Regions from separate parts of the Clostridium swellfunianum genome, predicted to be linked through region 3. Evidence: riboswitches for the same ligand, from Rfam matches in the RefSeq annotation. Region 3 holds a riboswitch; each other region holds the start of a gene.
The links. Region 3 has a riboswitch for lysine ahead of NBE98_RS16060 (APC family permease). Riboswitches for the same ligand answer to the same signal wherever they lie in the genome.
Positions count from the first base shown of each region.

Region 1: another riboswitch for lysine. It lies ahead of NBE98_RS09065 (transporter substrate-binding domain-containing protein); the one in region 3 lies ahead of NBE98_RS16060 (APC family permease).
Region 2: another riboswitch for lysine. It lies ahead of kal (3-aminobutyryl-CoA ammonia lyase); the one in region 3 lies ahead of NBE98_RS16060 (APC family permease).

Region 1 covers NZ_JAMOFV010000006.1:1,979,784-1,986,885, reverse strand. The annotation lists gene NBE98_RS09090 (NCS2 family permease) at 1-1,384, shown strand, start outside; gene NBE98_RS09085 (QueT transporter family protein) at 1,689-2,180, opposite strand; gene NBE98_RS09080 (HAD family hydrolase) at 2,400-3,032, shown strand; gene NBE98_RS09075 (TIGR04540 family protein) at 3,186-3,422, shown strand; gene gndA (NADP-dependent phosphogluconate dehydrogenase) at 3,523-4,929, shown strand; lysine riboswitch at 5,035-5,217, shown strand; gene NBE98_RS09065 (transporter substrate-binding domain-containing protein) at 5,382-6,227, shown strand; gene NBE98_RS09060 (amino acid ABC transporter permease) at 6,278-7,045, shown strand.
Region 2 covers NZ_JAMOFV010000006.1:2,703,981-2,711,082, forward strand. The annotation lists gene kamA (lysine 2,3-aminomutase) at 1-366, opposite strand, end outside; gene kdd (L-erythro-3,5-diaminohexanoate dehydrogenase) at 391-1,425, opposite strand; gene kce (3-keto-5-aminohexanoate cleavage enzyme) at 1,499-2,320, opposite strand; gene kal (3-aminobutyryl-CoA ammonia lyase) at 2,348-2,731, opposite strand; lysine riboswitch at 2,855-3,036, opposite strand; gene NBE98_RS12925 (HDIG domain-containing metalloprotein) at 3,353-3,946, shown strand; gene NBE98_RS12930 (protein kinase) at 4,001-4,588, shown strand; gene NBE98_RS12935 (hypothetical protein) at 4,612-4,773, opposite strand; gene NBE98_RS12940 (hypothetical protein) at 4,826-5,986, opposite strand; gene NBE98_RS12945 (hypothetical protein) at 5,979-7,102, opposite strand, start outside.
Region 3 covers NZ_JAMOFV010000006.1:3,404,677-3,411,778, reverse strand. The annotation lists gene NBE98_RS16065 (hypothetical protein) at 1-150, opposite strand, end outside; gene NBE98_RS16060 (APC family permease) at 257-1,615, opposite strand; lysine riboswitch at 1,745-1,918, opposite strand; gene NBE98_RS16055 (TspO/MBR family protein) at 2,098-2,598, opposite strand; gene NBE98_RS16050 (M3 family oligoendopeptidase) at 2,762-4,456, shown strand; gene NBE98_RS16045 (DUF3298 domain-containing protein) at 4,478-5,140, opposite strand; gene NBE98_RS16040 (serine/threonine-protein kinase) at 5,333-6,865, shown strand; gene NBE98_RS16035 (hypothetical protein) at 7,006-7,102, shown strand, end outside.

The DNA.
Region 1 (7,102 bases), 1.4 Mb from region 3:
CACAATAAAGACAGAAATTATTGCTGGAATTACCACTTTTATAACAATGGCTTACATTATTTTTGTTAATCCGAACATTTTATCTCAGGCTGGAATGAACTCAAAAGGTTTACTTTTTGGAGATGTTGCAAAGGCTGGCTTAACAGTTGGAACTGACCCTATTATAGGGGCTGTATTCGTTGCAACTGTTCTATCTGCAATTATTGGCACGCTAATAATGGGACTTGTAGCTAATGTTCCTTTTGCACAAGCAGCAGGTATGGGCTTGAATGCCTTTTTCACATTCTATGTAGTTGGAACAGCAAAGTATTCTTGGAAGGCAGCATTAGCAGCAGTATTTATTTGTGGTCTTATTAATGTTTTTATCACAGTTACTAAAATTAGAATAGCAATAGTAAATGCAATCCCTGAATCTCTTAAAAATGCAATTGGAGCTGGTATAGGTTTATTTATAGCGTTAATTGGCTTTAAGGAAGCTGGATTGGTTGTATCTGATCCTGCAACTTTAGTTGCCTTTGGAAATGTGAAAGCTCCAACAACACTGCTAGCGTTATTTGGACTAGTTGTTACAGTTGCTCTTATGGTGAAGAATGTTAAAGGGTCTATCCTTATTGGGATAATAATTACAACTATAGCTGGAGTTGTTGCTCAAGTTGGATTTGGTGCAAAGCTTGGATTATTCCTTCCGCAAAACTTTAATATTTTCTCAATGCCTCCAAGCATAAAGCCTACTTTAATGCAGTTAAGTTTCTCAGAGCTATTCACTGCTCAAACAGGAATACTTACAGCAATAACAATAATAGTTTCCTTCAGCTTGGTTGATACTTTTGATACAATAGGTACATTTATTGGAACTGGCGCGAAAACAGGAATGTTTGATGAAAAGAATGATGTGCCTAAGAAAGGGATGTTCCCAAGAAAGATAGATAAAGCTTTGTTTGCTGATGCTACAGCTACTTCGATAGGAGCACTTCTTGGAACAAGTAACGTTACTACTTATGTAGAAAGCGCCGCAGGTATAAGTCAAGGTGGAAGAACTGGTTTAACATCAGTAGTTGTTGCTATATGTTTCTTCTTATCCTTATTCCTTTCACCATTAGTTGGAATTGTTCCAGCTCAGGCTACTGCTCCGGCACTTATCATAGTTGGTGTGCTCATGATAAGTTCGATTATGAAAATTGATTTTGAAAATTTTGAAGAGGCTCTTCCTGCTTTCCTAACTGTAGTTATGATGCCATTTACCTACAGCATAGCTAACGGTATCGCATCTGGCTTTATATTTTATACAGTTGTTAAAATAGTTAGAGGAAAAGCAAAAGAAGTTCACCCAATAATGTATATTTTTGCTGTACTGTTTGTATTCAAATTTGTCCTACAGGTTTAAAATAAAAAAATCCGGCTGTATTTCAGCTGGATTTTTGCTTTAGATGAGGATAATAAAGAAAATATAGGTTTATCCCCAATAGGTTTTGGTGATGCATTTTTAATTTTGTATCCTCGATAAATTAGAAGTACTTCGATTATTAGTATAATAATCAGAGCTATCACTATTTTAGTAAATTTAGACATGGATACCCCCATAAAAATTGATGAAAGAAAATTATTCTTACTTTATTCTATGATAGATATACTAATGCTAGCATATAAAAAACGAAAGCTTCTGAAATGTTCAGAAGCTTTCGTTTTAACTATTTTAAGTAGTTCTTTAGTTTTTCATTTCTTTCAATTAACATAATTAAAGGTAAACCTAATACATAGCAAACTACTAACTCGCCAAAACCCACCTGAATGGCAGGAATAATAAATGGAATATTTGCAGTATAGCTTATTAAAAGTCCTATAATAACAGCATTAACTACTACAGCTGGTAATGGAGCAAGAAACCTTCTTAACTTAAAATTGCTCTTTCCAATGTAATATGTCATTATTGCAGCTATTAAAGTTGCAAGAGAGCCAAAGATCATATCTAATGGACCTATTGGACTTAAAATATTAGATACAATGCAACCTATAAAAAGTCCTAAAACAGAAAAACCTGAGAAAAAAGGTAATATAGTTAGAACTTCTGCAATTCTGAACTGAATTTCACCATAGCTTATAGGTGCTAAAACCATAGTTAAAGCTGCATATACGGCGCCAATCAAACCACCAAATACAATTTTACGAACATTAAACCTCATTTTTAATACCTCCTAGTTTTGTTTAGCGACAGGATGGTTTCGAACTGTCGATATCTCTTTTAGATACCTGTACATTTTAACAGCTTTATCTCCGTTAGTCAATTAATAACTAAGTGGAATTAGAGTTGATAAGTTATGCTGGATACATCCTTGTATTAATTTGATATTAAAGGTATCATAATTATGGATGACATTATAGAGTGTGAAAGGGGAAGAATTATGAATATAGACAGCATAATTTTTGATTTGGATGGTACCTTATGGGATTCCACAGATGGAGTTTTAAAATCTTGGAATACCATAATTGAAAATAATAAGGATATAAATGTTAAACTAACAAAGGAAATTTTAAAGGGAACAATGGGACTTCAAATAATAGATATTGGAAGAAAGCTGTTTCCTAATTTAAGCGATGATAGAATTAAAGAATTGATGAAGGACTGCTGTGAATTAGAGAATGAGTATTTAGAAAAGCATGGTGGAATTCTATATGATAATCTTGAGGAAACTCTTAAGGAATTATCAAGTAACTCTAAGCTGTTTATAGTAAGTAACTGTCAATGTGGTTATATAGAAGTGTTTTTAAAATATCATAACCTTGGCAAATATTTTCTGGATTTTGAGAACCCAGGCAGAACAGGACTTAGTAAGGGTGAAAATATAAAGCTTGTTGTAGAAAGAAATAAGCTGAAAAGTTCAGTTTATGTAGGAGATACAGAAGGAGACTTAAAGGCGGCAAAGTTTGCGGGTATTCCATTTATCTATGCTAGCTATGGCTTTGGCGAGGTAAGCGAATATGATTACTCAATTAAAAGATTTAATGAATTGCTAGAGCTTGTTAAGCAAGAATAATCAGTATTATCAATATAGAAAACGCACTGATTTAATGGTAGTGCGTTTTGTTTTATTCAATAAAAGTTATTAAAAAAGAATATTTGTGTTTGCAATATTTACACAAAAAATGTATCATATTAGTAATAAAGAAACTATAAAAGGAGAACGGACATGAAAGCAGTATATAAAAACCCGAGAGAACTAGCTACAAAGCTAATGGATTTAGTTGATACCTATAGAGAGGGATTAATTACGCAGGAGAAGTTTGAGGAAAGTATTATAGCTATAATTGAGAAAAATGAAGATAGAGTTTATAAAAATGGTTTTATGCCTGTTAAACTTATCAGTATCATAGGAGAGGATAGAAAAGCCGTTATAGATGAGGTATCAAAAAAACTTAACAACTAACTATGCCGCATAATTTATAATCATTAATGCGAATAATATTGTAGATTGCATAGTATAGTACATAATATTCCAAGGAAATTAAAAGAAAGGAGCTTATATAATGAGCAAACAGCAAATAGGAGTAATAGGACTTGCCGTTATGGGGAAGAATCTTGCTCTTAACATAGAGAGCAAAGGGTTTACAGTTTCTGTATATAATCGTTCAAGAGAAAAAACAGATGATTTTATGAGTGAGATAGGGAACAAAAATCTTGTGGGAACTTATTCTATTGAAGAATTTGTAAACTCCATTGAGACTCCAAGAAAGATAATTATGATGGTTAAGGCGGGAAAGGCTGTTGACGATACAATAGAACAACTTAAGCCATTTATATCTAAAGGTGATATTTTAATAGATGGAGGAAATTCATTCTTTGTTGACACAATAAGAAGAAATAAAGAGCTTGAAAAAGAAGGCTACAGGTTCGTCGGAACAGGTGTATCAGGAGGAGAAGAAGGAGCTCTTAAGGGACCGGCTATAATGCCGGGAGGACAGGAAGATGCCTATAGACTTGTGGAACCTATTCTTACAGCTATCTCCGCAAAGGTAGATGGAGAGCCTTGCTGCACCTACATAGGTAGTGATGGAGCGGGACATTATGTCAAAATGGTACATAACGGAATTGAATATGGCGATATGCAGCTTATTTCTGAGGCATATGTCCTTCTTAAAAATGTGATTGGATTATCAGCAAAAGAACTTCATGAGATTTTTGCTGAATGGAACAAGGGTGAGCTTGACAGCTATTTAATAGATATAACTCAGGACATATTTACAAAGTATGATGAAGAAACTGGGAAGCCTATGGTTGATGTTATACTTGATACAGCAGGGCAAAAGGGTACTGGTAAATGGACTAGTCAAAGCGCTTTGGATCTTGGGATTTCAACGCCAACTATTACAGAAGCAGTGTTTGCGCGCTGCATATCTGCCATAAAGAGTGAGCGTACAGCAGCAAGCAAGATATTAAAGGGATCAAAAGTTCCTGATTTTAATCGAGATAAAAACGATCTAATAGAAGCAATAAGAAAGGCTTTATATGCTAGCAAAATTTGTTCCTATGCTCAGGGGTTTGCACTAATGAAAGCAGCTGCTAAAGAATACAACTGGAATTTGAACTACGGTAGTATTGCAATGATATTCAGAGGTGGTTGTATAATAAGAGCTCAATTCCTTCAAAAAATAAAAGATGCTTATGATAGAAACTCTGAACTGGCAAATTTAATGCTTGATCCATACTTTAAGAATATACTTGAAAGTTATCAAGATGCATGGAGAGAGGTTATATGTACCGCCGTTAAATATGGTATTCCAACGCCAGGTTTTTCTAGTGCGTTAGCATACTTCGACAGCTACAGAAGTGAGTTTCTTCCTGCAAATCTTCTTCAAGCTCAAAGAGATTACTTTGGAGCACATACTTTTGAGAGAGTTGATAGAGAAGGGACATTCCATTATAAATGGTTTTAGTCAATGACTTTGAATTGTTTTGTTTTAAAAGTTTCAAAAAAGTGTTGACAGCATTGCTTTAATATAGTAAACTCTAAACATAATTTAATAAGACCTCACTTTTACTAGTGAGGTAGAGGCGCGATGTTTAACAGTCTTTAGTGGAGTTTGAGAAGGTGTTGATACTAAGGAGAAGGAAATATCGCCGAAGCTTGCAATATTCTCAGTGTTGCTTGCTGGGTCTGCAGTTAAGAGCTGCAGGACTGTCTTAATAGGCTACCCGGCTTATTAAGTTGTGCTATCTCATATGGGAAAAGAAGGGTTTAGGTCCAATTTGCGTATTGCGACCTGAGGTATCCTCAGGTCTTTTTTGCGTATAGTTTAAGGCCGCTGGCTCATAAGATAGCGCTATCCTCATAAGGGGATAGCGCTTTTTATTATCAAAATAATACTTATATTTAGGAGGAATAGTAATGAGAAAGAAGTTATCAGTGCTAATTGCAATGTCATTATCAGCAGTAATGCTTTTAGGAGGATGTGGGATAAGTAAATCTGAAAAGGATGCTTCTGCATCTGCACCAAAGCAGGAAACCTTTAAAGTAGGTCTTGAGGCAGGTTATGCACCTTTTAATTGGACACAAATGGATGCGTCAAATGGAGCTGTCAAGATTGAAGGTTCGTCAGAATATGCGGGTGGCTATGATGTTGAAATAGCAAAGAAAATAGCAGAAGGTTTAGGAAAGCAATTAGTAGTAGTTAAAACAGAATGGGATGGTTTAGTTCCAGCTTTAACCTCAGGAAAAATAGATGCAATAGTTGCAGGTATGTCACCAACAGCGGAGCGTAGACAGACTATAGACTTCTCCGACAACTATTATAAATCAAATTTAGTTATGGTAGTTAAGAAAGGTGGAAAGTATGAGGATGCTGCATCAATTCAGGAGTTTAATGGTGCAAAAGTTACTGCTCAATTAAATACCTTCCATTACTCAGTTATAAATCAAATTCAAGATGTAAAGCTGCAGTCAGCAATGGACAATTTTCCGGTTATGAGAGTTGCTCTTGAATCTGGAATGATTGATGGATATGTATCCGAACGTCCAGAAGGTATCAGCGCACAAGCAGCAAACAGCAACTTCAAAATGGTAGAGTTTAAGGAAGGTTTTAAAACTTCCGATGATGATACAGCTATAGCTGTAGGTGTTGCTAAAGGAAGCGATTTAACTGCTAAGATAAATGATACACTAAAGGGAATTACAGAAGATCAGCGTAAAGCAATAATGGATGCTGCGATCAAAAATCAGCCGGCAGCAAATTAAAATAATGTGCTGCATACGCAGTTTTATGAAAACGGAGGTTAATACAAGATATGAGTCTTGATTGGATAATTAAAATAGTTTCAAAAAATTGGCCTATGTTCCTTCGTGGTGCTGGAATGACTCTTCTGGTTGCTATGATAGGTACTATTGTTGGATCTCTAATAGGTTTACTGGTTGGGGTAATTCGTACAGTTCCAATGCCTGAAAGAGGGTTAAAAAAGTATTTTCTAAAATTCATAAATATTATACTTTCTGTTTATATTGAAATATTTAGAGGTACACCAATGATTGTACAAGCGATGGTAATTTATTACGGCTCAAAGCAAGCTTTTGGTCTTGATATGAATAAGCTAACGGCTGCAATCTTTATAGTGTCTATTAATACAGGAGCGTACATGGCTGAAATTGTCCGTGGAGGAATTGTATCAATTGACAAGGGACAGTTTGAAGCGTCACATGCTATAGGTATGAGCCACTTCCAAACTATGATGAATGTAATACTGCCTCAGGTTGTACGAAATATATTGCCAGCTACTGGTAATGAGTTTGTGATAAATATTAAAGATACCTCTGTGCTTAATGTAATTTCTGTATCAGAGCTGTACTTTCAAACAAAATCAGTTGCAGGAATGAACTTCCACTATTTTGAGTCTTTCTTTGTTGCTTGTGTACTTTATTTTGTAATGACCTTTACAGTAACAAGAATACTTCGTTATGTTGAAAGAAAGCTGGATGGTCCTGAAAATTACATTATGTATGCAAACCAAATGCAGGTTGAAACCCCTGAGGATGCAATTAGAAGAACACAAAACGGCTAGGGTAAATTATTATGGAAGAGAATTATAGCTCCGAATTATCTTTAGGGGCAATTGATA
Region 2 (7,102 bases), 700 kb from region 3:
AACAAGCAGCAGGGCTCTGTCAGGATATCTGTGAGTTAATCCTGGAACCGGTGAATCTCCATCCTCATGAAGAGGGTCAACTAAATCTGCTCCAGACCTCGTGGTTTCAAAAGCGGTTGGAATTGCTTGTTTTCTTATAGGATCATGCTTATCATTTATATTTATAAGAGATAAATAGTAAGGTGTTATTGCCATCCTAAAATTAACTAAGCACTTCTTAATCCCTTCTTCCTCTTCTCCAGTTAAGGGAAAATACTTTTTTAATTCTTCTAAAGTTTCAATCCTATTTCTAACCTGCCACTTCCAATCATTCCACTGTTCATCAGGTATGTCTCTAAAGAGTTCAAGTCTTCTATTTACTTTCATATTAGTTAGCCCCCACACTAAATATTAAACATATAACTCTTCAAAGATTTTTCTTAAGGTTTCACTTTCTCTAAGTTCAGCTAAAGTTATTTCAGCGTGATCTTTTGTATAGCCGTTTCCTATAATCATATTTACATCCTTGCCAATACCTTCAGCTCCAAGAGCTGCCTTTGTAAAGCTTGTTGCCATAGAGAAGAAGTAAACTATTCCTTCATCCTTAACAGGAAGTATGCAGGACATCTCTGTGTTAGGAATATTAACGCAGCTTATGGAAATATCAACTTCCTTACCATTGTTCGCATCTAAGGTTTTATTAAGAACATCCACTGGCTTTTGGGCATCGCTTATTATTGCTTTATGGCATAATCCCCAATCTAAAAGCTTCCTAGCTTGTTCCTCTTTTCTAACCATAGCTATAACTCTTCCTGTTGGTCCCACTCTCTTCATAGACTCATAGCAGCAAAGCATACCTGATTTTCCTGCTGCACCAAGAACCAATACGCTTTGTCCTGGCTTAACTAATTTTGCAGCTTGAGCTGGGGCTCCTGCTACGTCTAAAGCTGCAAGCGCCAAGTTTTCAGTCATATCATCTGGAAGCTTTGCATAAATACCACTTTCAAATAATATTGCTTTTGCCCTAACTTCAACTCTATCTATCTCACATTTTATATCTGTAATTTCTTCAATTTTTAATGGAGTAAGAGAAAGTGAAACTAGTGAGGCTATTTTATCTCCAACTTTTAAATCTCTTCCTTGTAAATCTTCGCCTATTTGAGCTATAGTTCCAATCAGCATTCCTCCAGAACCAGTCACAGGGTTTTGCATCTTTCCTCTTTCACTTACTATCTCTAAAATTTTAGCTTTAATCTTTTCAATATCACCATTAGCTTCCTGCTCTAATTGGGTAAAACTAGCTGAATCAATATTAAGCGCTTGAACATCAATAAGTATTTCATTGCTGTATATATTCATATCATTACATATTTTTTGCGCAGCCTGAGGCAGCACTCCTTTTGGTTCAATAACCCTATGTGTTCCGTATTTACATCCCTTTTCCATAATAAACCCCCATATTCTTATATTCTTATATTCTTATATTTTTATATTTTTATATTTTTATGTTCTTGTATTCTTATATTTTTAGGCTAAGTATTTGTCTTGTCTCTGCTGGGCTTGCAATCTCTCTTCCAAGTTCCTTAGCAAGTCTCACAACTTTTTCTACAAGTTCCCCATTTGATTTAGCAAGCACACCTTTTGATAAGTAAACGTTATCTTCAAAACCAACTCTAACGTGACCTCCAGAGATTATAGACATCACCGCCATAGGAAATTCATTTCTCCCTATGCCTGAAACTGTAAAGGTGCTGCCATGTGGAATACTATCTTTCATAAAAGTAAAGTCTCTAGGTTCTGCACTTATCCCACCATTTACCCCCATAACAAAATTAAAATGCATTGGCGCCTTAATATACCCTTTCTTTTGAAGTCTCACTGCCATATCAATCATTCCCTTATCAAAAACTTCAACTTCCGGCTTTATTCCAAGGCTTATCATTTTATCACCAAAGGCTTTTATCATATTTTCTGTATTAACAAAAATATCGTCTCCACCAAAATTGCAGGTTCCACAATCTAGCGTTGCCATCTCAGGAAGAAGTTCAACAGGTTGAAGCCTTTCCTCAATACTCATTCCAACTGCCCCACCAGTTGAAGGTTGAACAATTACATCTGGACATCTCCTCTTTATCTCTTCCATACACAGTCTAAATCTTTCCTTATCCTGAGTAGGAGTTCCATCATCATACCTAACATGAAGATGAATTATACTTGCTCCTGCTTTATAGGCTGCTTCCGCTTCTCTTCCTATTTCTTCTACCGTATAAGGTACATTAGGATTTTGTTCTTTTGTTACTTCTGCTCCACAAATTGCAGCTGTAATTATTAATTTATCCATGCCCATCCCCCATACAAATATTTAGTTTTATCTTTTTCTCTGTTTATCCTTTGGAACTACGCAAGTTCCTGTAGCTCTGCAAACAACTATTGGCTTTTCAAGCAAATCTGCAGCTGAATCATTGATATCAGTCCTAGGCACAATAACTTTTCTAGCTTCAAACTCCATTTTTCTAGAAGTGTTTCCCCAACCTACAATTTTTCCTTCAGCCTCAATAAAGTCTCCAGCATAAACAGGCGCTAAAAATTCTACATTTTCATAAGCCCTGAACAAGCCTTCATCTCCATCGTTTCTAATCAGTAGTTCAGTAGCAACATCTCCAAAAAGTTGAAGCATCTTAGCACCATCTACTAAGTTTCCACCATAGTGAGCATCATGCATGCTCATTCTAACTCTGATAATTGCCTTCAAGATCATTCCCCCTTCTCAAAAAAATAAAAAAGGCACTGAAGATTCTCAGTGCTTTGATGGCATGGTAATTAAAAGCTACCATTCATCCTGTAGCCATCTATGCAATGAAAATCTTATTCTCATCACATAAATAGCTCTCCATGAATGATAATTCACGGCAAGAATAAAAGTGTACCTCTTACTCCCAAGAAAATGTTCAAGAACAAACATATTCTTTCGGCAGGTAAATCCTTCATCTTTAATATTGAAGGTTCTTCTCCTTAACACTTAAAGATTACCCATTTACTTGCGCCTCTATTTATGTATATATTTGTTAATTTTCTGATTATATTATATCGCTCTTTTTCTTTTGCTGTCAACACAATTTATTGAAAATTGGGATATTTCAATCATCTAGCAAATATTATGTTGTCTAAAATTTATTTTAAAATGATAAAATTAAAACACTATAATTTTATTATAATAGCTCTTACTTTATGTCTAAAATGTTAAAACTAATACTTAACATTTTATATAATGCAACTTTAAAACTTAACACTTGCAATAAACACTTGACACATGGAAATTATATAACTAATATGTAAATAATAGAAATGAAGCAAAAGAAAGAGAGTGAGAATTATGTCTAACTACAAACCAACAAGAGAAGAAGCTCTTAAACTTTTAAAAGAATTTAATAAAAGCGACAGCTTAATAAAGCACGCACTTTCAGTAGAAGCTGTTATGAAGCACTTCGCTGAACTTTTTGGTGAAGAAGATGTAGAGAAGTGGTCAATTGTAGGGTTGGTACACGACCTAGATTATGAAATGTATCCAGAGCAGCACTGCGTAAAAACTGGAGAGATACTCCGAGAAAGAAATTGGCCTGAAGATTATGTTCGTGCAATTCAAAGTCATGGATACGGAATTTGTATTGATGTGGAGCCAAAAGAAAGAATGGAAAAAGTACTTTATACAACAGACGAACTAACCGGTCTTATTGCTGCAACAGCGTTAATGAGACCTAGCAAAAGTATATTAGATACAGAATTAAAATCTATTAAGAAAAAATGGAAAACCAAGGGATTCGCTGCTGGAGTAAATAGAGAACTTATTGAAGGCGGAGCAAAAATGCTAGATATGGAGCTTGATAAAGTTATCGAGGAAACCTTAAAAGGCATGCAAAAGGAAGCTGAAGCTATAGGCTTAAAAGGAAATGTGGATGCTTTAGTGTAACATTTTATAGCTACTACTCATATTATAGTAGAAAGCAATACTTTAGGTGCATATATGGGTAGAAAAAATTATTCTAGCAAGTATACAGATATTGATCTGTTCGAGTGTAAATTTCTTGGGAAAGGACACAACGGCATAGTATATAGGCTTCCTGACGGAAAGGTTATTAAAATATGCTATGTAATGAAGGACTTTCATGGTGAAGCACATATATTGAAAAAAGTACGAGGCAGCAAATACTTCCCAAAACTATATGAGGTTGGCGGGAATTATATGATAAGAGATTATGTTGATGGATTGCCTCTAAATAAATACATAAAGAAGAATGGCCTTAGCAGGAAACTTGTTGTAGATATATTAGAGCTACTAAAGGAATTTGAAAGACTAAAGTTTATTAAGCTTGACATTAGGTGTAAGGATGTATTTGTTGAACCTGATGGCAGGCTTATGGTCATTGACCCTCAAAAATTTTATAGTAAAAAAAGAGATTTCCCTCAGCACCTTTCTAAAGGACTTTATAAGCTTGGGGTTTTAGATGACTTTCTTATTATTCTAAAGCAGGAAAATCCTAGTCTTTATAGAAAATGGGTTCATAAGATTAGGATTTATATTGAGCAAAAGAAAATGGAAGATGATGATTAAAAATGAAGAATGAAGAGAAATCTTCATTCTTCATTTTTAAAATAATCTATAAGATTAATTATCTCTTTGCAAAGCTCTGGGTTGTCCAGAAGTTGCTTCTTATCAAAATCGATTTTCTGTTTTTCCAGCTTTTCTACTGCTTCCCTATAAATACGAAGTGTTTCTACGTTTATTACCTTATTCATACCCTCACCTTTTTATTTTTTATATTATAGTATGAATAAGAATCCTTCACTGCTACAGGTTATTCACTATTTCTTTTACAGGAATAGCAGTTATACTTGCTCCTGGCATATCAGGCATTTCTCCTACTTTAAAATTCATCCTGCTTCCTTCTGAAGGAGTTACCTCGCAATAATAATATTTTCTGCCACTTAGCTCAAAAAAGTTTCCTGGTATACCATCTGCCCCCTCAACAGCAATCGCAAGATGTCCGCCTCCTTCAGGGAATACTATTCTTAATAGCACGATATCATATCCCATAGAAAACAGAATTGCTGCTGAACATATTCCATGGCAATCACAGTCTCCTTCTTTATCTACAAGTGTTTCTAAAGGATATCTTACATATTCCTCCTGGTTTTTAGAAGCTATATCTTCAACATACTTAAGACTCTGCTGAAAAGCCATTACTGCAGAAGCCTGGTGAAATGTAGTAAAACCTCTACTTGCGCACTGACTTTTAATCTGTTTAGCAACCTCAATAATTTCGGTACAAATTCCCTCTAACACATGTTCTCTTAGGGACATAGAAGAATTATCTAAATGCTTCTTAGTCTTATAATCCGCATATCTTTCAAAACTAACAGGAACATTAACACTAAACCTAACAGCATGCTGCATTCCCAATGGATCATTATTGTAATACCACTCAAAGTATAGAGTATTTGTACTGCTCGAATCTAAATCCTGCTCTTCTGCAATACTCTCCTTTTGCTTTAAGCCTTTACTTTTCTTTATTTTTCTCTTTCTAAAGACAAAGGCGATACAAAGGAAAGCAAGCACAAAAATTTTAATATCAAATACTCTGAAGAGAATATGAAACATCAAAACTAGTACTATGGCAATAATTGAAACAGCATCTATATTTTTTTGTCCCCTTTGATATTTTAAGATTAGCTTTCTCACTTCAAGTTCATTGTCAAGGTAGACATATAAGCTTTTTACTACTATAAATCTGTATATAAGATAAATGGTTATAAATAAAAGGCCAACATACAATATATAAAAGAAAGCTGCAGCAGCATTCATTGCAATTTCTGAGGCTTTTGATACACCAGCTATATTTTCAAACTGCAGTATACTCATAACGGTTTCCTTTGATATATAATAGAACAAGATATTTAGAGGGATTATATAGAGCAGTATGATTACAGAAAGCGCAGTAAGCTCAAGCATTCTTATCCCCCCTCATACTATCTTCTTTCTCATTAGCTTTTTCATTTGTTTTAATCTTTTTTACGGAGGTAATATCATTAAAATCTATCCCCAAGCAAAGTCTAACAATAGATATACAGTTAGTATAAATATCATTGCCTTCTACAACAGATACTTGAAAATTAGACAGCTTGCTGTCTCTCATATCCTTAACCACTCTATGCACTTCTGGTGAAGTAATAAATAAGGAATGCTCTTCAAGAAAATCATTATTTATATATTGAAGAAGATACTTAGACTTTATAATACCTTTATCAATCCAATTGCTTAGTTCCTCTCTAATATCATCCTTATACTTAAACTTCATGTATTCAAAGAAATCCAGGTCAACATAGGGCTGAGAGGCTTTTAATGCAAAACCTAAAAGTTTTCCCTCCATATCTTCTCGTTTAAAACCTTCATATATTTCTAATTCCTTTATAAATTCTCTGTATATATCTGATATTTTAGGTGACTTTTCCTTATAGAATTCTTTTCTGTCCTTAAAATTCAAGATATCCGTAATTAAATTTCCTAAGCTTTCTTCTTCCACTAAAGGCTTAGAATTTATATTCTTAGAAACTGTTCTGCAATTTTCAATGCAGCTTATAATAAGCCTCTTCTTATTATTCAAGTAGTTAAGAAGGTCCTTCTGTATATCTACAATACTTTTCTCTATATAAAGGCTTATAAGAGCTCCGCTTTTCTTAAATATCTCTTCTTTATACCTTTCCAGAAAGGTTTTAAATCTCTTTTGTGTAAAAAGAAAATCTAAGTAAGCTGTGGAGCAAAACACTAATAGGAAAAGAAGCAAAAAAACTATATTTAGACTTGGTGAAAGAAATGGAACAATAATATTTACTATGGCATATAAAAAAAACACGCCTAAGGTTAAACATTTAAAGATATATCCAATTAAATTAGGGTAATTATTTACCCTGGAAGTTAGCTCCTTATTTAATCTTGAGGTATCACTATTTATACTAGATTTATTATTAGGCCTTTGCTTTGCAATTTCTTCTTCTAGAAGACTAATGTATTTTACTGCTTCTCTTAAACTATATTTAAAAATTATATCCTTTAAGTCTTCTTCTATAT
Region 3 (7,102 bases):
TCCTTGTATCGTTATCGTTCCTGTTTCTCCTCGTCTTAGAACAGTTTTTGAAGCTATTACTCTAAGCTGAGACTCAGCTTTTACTGATTGGTAGCTAATGCCAATAAGCATTAAGCATAGCGCAAAAATAATTATTCTCTTAATCTTCATAGTAATCCTCCTATCGAAAAATTCTATGCTTATCTTTCCCATATTGCTGTTTAATATTACAAAAGCACAAAAGCATGTTAACTATACATTAGCATGCTTTTTGAGATTAAGCTGCAGTCTTACTGCTTTCACTGTTTGTTGTTTTATTTTTATACTTCATATAAGCATATACTGGGATTCCAAGTACAGCTAGAAGCAGTCCATATAACACAGCTTCCAAGCCTGAACCATAAATTGCCCAACCTGAATATATAAGGGCAGATACAGGTATAAAGAAAGTTTTAATTCCAGTTAACAGATTAAATCTCTTTCCCTCTTTTAATATATATTTTAATTCAGCGGCTGCTGTAGTTGCATATACAGGCAGGAAGGAAAGTGTTGCTAAAAGTATTGTAAAGTTAAAGGCTGAAACTAAAGTTTTATTATTAGCATAATTCATGAGCAATAATATATTTACTAACACTGAACCTACAATAAGTGAAATATGCGGTGTCTTAAATCTTGGATGAACTTTTTTAAAGAAGCTTGGAAATACTCCATCCTCTCCTGCTGCAAAAGCAACTCTAGCTGTAGATAATAGCCATCCAATAGTTGTTCCAAGTATGCTTACAACTATTCCCAATGTGATAAATTGAACCATTCCACTTCCATAATACTGAGTTAATATATCTGCTATTGGTGCCTTACTTGCTTCAAGATTTGCTTGTGACAATGCTCCCATTGCAAAAAAGTTAATGGCCATATACATTATTGCTGCTATAGATATACCTATTATAGTACTTCTTGCTACATTCTTCTGAGGGTCTCTTATTTCTCCTGCTGCTATAGAAGAACTTTCCAATCCGACAAAGGACCATAAAGTTAAAGTTGCAGCTGCAGGCATAGTTTCCATTCCTTTGCCTTGAGGGAACATCGGAGTTATATTATTAATATCAAAGTGCAGAGCAGCTGAGATTATAAAGAATAAGAATAACACTATTTCAAAAACTGTTATAGCTGTTTGTATTTTCCCAGCCATTCTAACGCCTATTATATTAACTAGTGTAAATATCCATAAAACTGCTGTGGCAAATATAAATGCTCCAAGATTACTGCTGCCTATTGCTGGAATAAGCTTACCAGCATAGCTTGACACTGCAATAACTACAGCTGCGTTTCCTATCCATGAACCGTTCCAATAAAGCCAAGCATTCATAAAGCCTGAAAACTCGCCAAAGGCTGCTTTAGAATACTCATAAGGCCCCCCTGTTTTAGGTAATCTTCTGCTAAGGCTTGCAAAGCATAAAGCTAGAAGTATAGACCCAAAGGCCGTCATAAGCCAGGCTGACATTGTTGCACCCGGACCTGCCTTTCCTGCCAAAGTTGCAGGCAGCATAAATATTCCAGACCCCATCATGTTCCCTGTTACTAAAGCCGTTGCTATAAAAAGACCTAAGTCCTTTTTTAAATTATTATTTTGTTCCATCTTAAACCCCTCCTATAAAGGCAAATAATTTTTTGAAGGGTAAAAACTAGAATAAGCATATAAAAAAGCCTTGAGCAGTACACTCAAGGCCTAATAACACGCACAAATATAAACATCATGTTAAATCCACTGAATGATAGCTCTCCACAAAATACTTGTGACAGTTCTGCACATATTCTATGCAGAACCAGCTATACAGCATTAAAGCTTTTGCTGTATGCTTCGGCGATTTTTCCTTTCCTGCTGCTTCACTATGCTTTCATCCACAGTAGTACTCATAAAGACCGCGCCTCTATCCTAGTTATTTAATTACACTTCACGAATAGTATTATGCAGGATGAATAGAAGAAAGTCAATAATAAAATCAGACAAACCAAATAAATATAGCTTGAAAGTAGGCTATAATCACATTAAGAGATGGCAATAAAAAAATATAACAATATAACCATATAAGAATTTATATGGTTATATTGTTATTATAATTACATATTATTTAACATCCATAGTGTAAAGTTAAGAACTCCTGCAAAGGATACCCAAAGTATGTACGGAATCATTATAATACCTGCTAGCTTGTCAAATTTAAAAAACTCAAAGGTTGTTAGCAGTATGAAAATTAGGAGAAGCATAAGTTCAAAAAATGCCAGACCTATAAGTCTCCATCTGAAGAATATAATAGTCCACATGAAGTTTAAAAACAGCTGAATACTGTATAAGATTAAAGCTTTTCTAGTATCTGCACCTTCTCTTCCCTTCATCCAAATTCTGTAGGCCGCTATTCCCATTAAAAGATACAAAATGGGCCATACCACAGCAAACACCCATCCTGGTGGAGCAAAGGCAGGCTTTATTAAACTCTCATAGGACTTCGTATCTGTCATACCTATGTAACTGCTTAAAAAACCTATACCTTCTGCTAAGACTATACTTATTATTAGAGCTAAAATATTCTTTTTACCGTTCACCTTAAAAGGATTTAACACATAATTTTCCTCCCTATATTGTTTCTAATCCTAATATAAGATACTTAATCAAAAAATATGCTATATTTATTAAGTAATTAGCACACAATATCTTGTAAATTTATCCTCTAAACCATATAATTGTAATATATCTTCAGATTTTATTATAAAGGATGTGGGCTACATGAAATTTAGCGAGTTCCAATATAAAAGACCAAATATTAAAGAATTGGAAACCTGCTTCGATGAACTTTTAAGAGACTTTAATAATGCTGAAAGCCTTGAGTCTCAAAGCTCAGTTATGGAAAAAATAAATGAGCTTAGAAATGAATTTGAATCAATGTCCCAAATAGTAGGCATTCGTCATACTATCGATACAACAGATAAGTATTACGAGGAAGAGCAAACCTTCTTCGATGAAAATACTCCTATATATCAAGGCTTAGTTTCAAATTATTATAGTTCTTTAGTTAACTCCAAATTCAGAACTGGACTTGAAGACAAATGGGGAAAGCAGCTTTTTAATATTGCTGAACTGACTATTAAAACTTTCTCACCAGAAATAATAGAAGACCTTCAGCTTGAAAACAAGCTTTCCAGCGAATACACAAAACTTATGGCTTCTGCTAAAATAATGTTCGAAGGCGAAGAAAGAAATCTTTCACAACTTGCTCCCTTTCAAATATCAACTGACAGAGATATGAGAGTAAAAGCAAATAAAGCAAAGTACGGCTTCATGATTGAAAATGAGCAAAAGCTAGATGAGATTTATGATGGGCTTGTTAAGGTTAGAGATAAGATTGCTAAAAAGCTTGGATATGAAAATTTTGTAGCTCTTGGATATGACCGTATGTTAAGAGCAGATTACAATTCTGAAATGGTTGCAAACTTCAGAAAGCAAGTTAAAGAGTACATAGTTCCCACAGCTACAGAGCTTAGGGAAAGACAAAGAGTACGTCTAGGACTAGATGAACTCAAATATTACGATGAACGCTTCAGCTTTAAAACTGGAAATGCTAAACCTAAGGGAGATCCAGAATTCATATTAAACTGTGGTAATCAAATGTATAATGAATTATCAGCTGAGACAAAAGAATTTTTCGACTTTATGGTTGAAAACGAGCTTATGGATTTAGTAAGCAAAAGAGGAAAAGCCGGAGGCGGATACTGTACCTTTATAAGCAAATACAAATCTCCGTTTATATTTTCAAATTTCAATGGAACTTCAGGCGATGTAGATGTATTAACTCACGAAGCTGGTCATGCTTTCCAAGTGTTCAGCAGTAGAAATTACGAGATTCCTGAGTATAATTTTCCAACCTATGAAGCCTGTGAAATTCATTCCATGAGTATGGAATTTTTCACTTACCCTTGGATGAATTTATTCTTTAAGAGTGATGTTGATAAGTACAAGTTCTCTCACCTTGCTGAAGCACTTTTATTTATACCTTATGGAGTTACTGTTGATGAATTTCAACACTATGTATATGAAAATCCAGAGGCAACTCCTGCTGAAAGAAAACATGCTTGGAGGGAAATTGAAAAGAAATATCTTCCTCACAGAGACTATGCAGATAATGATTACTTAGAAAGAGGCAGCTGGTGGCATCAACAAGGCCATATATTCGGTTCTCCATTTTATTATATAGATTATACGCTTGCTCAAATCTGCGCCTTCCAATTCTTTAAAAAAGCCAGCGATAATAGGGAAAATGCTTGGAATGATTATTTAACACTTTGCAAGGCAGGGGGAAGCGATTCGTTTGTGGGCTTAGTTAAGCTTGCAAACCTTATATCGCCTTTCGAAGATGGCTGTATAAGTTCTATCATAGGACATATAGAAAATGAGTTAAATAGTATTGATGATGCAAAACTATAATTAAAATAAAACAGCAGACGATTACTCGTCTGCTGTTTCTTCGTTATTTAGGTTTTCATCTCTATCTCTTAGGAGTCTCCCAATTGGTCCCTTGCTATTTATTATATCCTCAATCTCTGAAAAAGGTATCTCAAATTCAGGAAATCCACATTCTGAAGACTTAATCTGTTCATTATCTAAATATATAACTATAGAATCTTCTGTCAGGAAGTAACTTTGATTAAGATCAACTCCATCAAACTCTCCAATTAGATCAGCAGATTGAAAAGTTGCCTGGTTCCTAATTATATCATTCAATATTCCAATTACCTTAGATTTCTTTAACTTCCTGCTGAATAAATCGTTCAAGTAATATACTCTTGCATCCTTTAAGCTTATATTGATGGTCTTTCTTATAGTTATTCCCTTTTCTTCTCCTTTTACATGATGATAAACTTCAATATTAATACTTAGAGTCCCTCTTCTATTAAGCTTGACAGTATAGCCACCTGTAAATTTCTTATTTTCATCTTTTCCATAGCCCTCGCCTTTAAGTATCTTGTGAACTTCTTTTTTGATATATCTATTAATGCCAGACTCAGCACTTTTATGCTTGAGTCCGCTGACCTTGGGATATGTCAGGTTTAGACCAGGACTTTCAACTTTAACATCTGTAATTAATGCAGGCTTTCTTCTATGTCCCACTGCCATCCAACTCCTTTTTCTAATCTGGTTAAGTAAAAATATCAATCTGTTAATATTAAACCTTCCCTTATTATTTATATTATTCATAGGTGGAATAAGATGTAACTTTTTATGATATAATTTTCCTATAGAAAAAAAATATAAATAATACTACACTTTTATAGATAAGGTATTAACTGAAAGGAGAATTTCATGCTAAATCCAGGACATATACTAGATGGAAAATACGAAATAATAAACGTTTTAGGACAAGGCGGAATGAGTACCGTTTATCTATGCAGAAATAATCGTTTAGGTAACTTGTGGGCTGTTAAAGAGGTAAGCAGTGAATTAAAAAAGAAGATGGACTTTCTTGCAGAGCCAAATATACTTAAGAATTTGCAGCATTCTGGCATCTTAAGAATCGTTGATATATTTTATGAAGAAGATAACTTGTATATAGTTGAAGACTATATACAAGGCAAAACTTTAAAAGAATATATAGATTATAATGGTCCATTAACTTCAGATGCAGTTATGCAAATCACCTTAGAGCTTTGCAGTATTTTAGATTATCTTCATAGTCTTAATCCACCAATTATATATCGTGACTTAAAACCATCAAATATAATGATTAAGCCCGATAACAAAGTAGTGCTTATTGACTTTGGTATAGCGCGTACCTACAAAGACGGTCAGGAAGGTGATACTATAATTTTAGGTTCAAGAGGCTACATAGCTCCTGAGCAGTTGGTGAATGTTCAATCAAATGCCCAGACTGATATTTATTCCTTAGGTGCAACTATGTTTTTTATGCTAACAGGAAAATCTATAGACATGCCTACTGAACTAATGTTTGATGAGAATTATCCAGAGTCCGCAGATAAAAAGTTAATTAGAATAATTAAAACAGCCGCTTCCATAGTGCCTACAGACCGTTTTGGAAGCGTAAAAGAAATAATGAAAGAAATAAATGCTGCTATTTCTGACTTGGAATACAAAAAAACAAGCTTTATGATTTTCAGCAATACCGAAGTGAAGCCTCCTAAGTCTTCTAATAATGCTAATAAGAAACCTAGGAAGAAAACTAAATTTATCATAATAACAGTACTTGCTTTAATAATTGGTTTAGTTTTGCTGCTAACCTTTCTTCTAAACAATAAAGAATCCAAAAATAAAGCTTCTAATAATCCTTCTACGCCAAAGGCTATTGAGAAAACAGAACCAAAATCTGAAACAAAACCTGAAGTACAACCGCCAAAAGAAGTTATTGAAAAAGATGCTATAGTTAGAGGAATTTTATACAGTAAAAAACCTATACTACTAAGCACTAGTTCCAATTCTGGCAAAGGTAAAAACAAGGATAAAGACGATAATAAGAAACTGCATGTACAGTTTACTTTAAATCCTGCTGCATCTGTGTCTAATTCAAAGCTTTCTGTAGTTCTTCCACAGGTTCAGGTTATAGAGGATGATGTCATAGCAGTTTTAAATTTAGAAAATTTAGGTGCTGGAGACATTAAGCTAGATCTTAACAAAACTTATCTTATAAATGGCAAAAATGAAGCAGTAAAAAGCTATAACCCAAATTCTACAAATCTCCTAGCCATTCCTCAAGGCACTGGAAAACAAGAGCTTAAACTCTATTTTAAAGACTTTGATTTTGAAGGAAACAGCTGTACTCTGAAAACAGTTTTAACTTCTAGAGAAGATAAGAATATAGATTTGTATATTGATATAAAGTAAATTCATACTTAAGTCCTTCCTTTCATGGAGGACTTTTTATTTTTAGTATTAAGATAAACTTAAGAAATAACTTAACATTTTTTTAATATTTACTATGTAATATTACAGTATAGTAATTAAATCAAATAGGAGGATTTACAATGAAAAACAGAAAATTCAAAGCTATGTTCTTTTCAATCATTCCAGGTGCAGGTCATATGTATCTAAATTTGCCCAAGCAAGGTGTTCAATTGATGG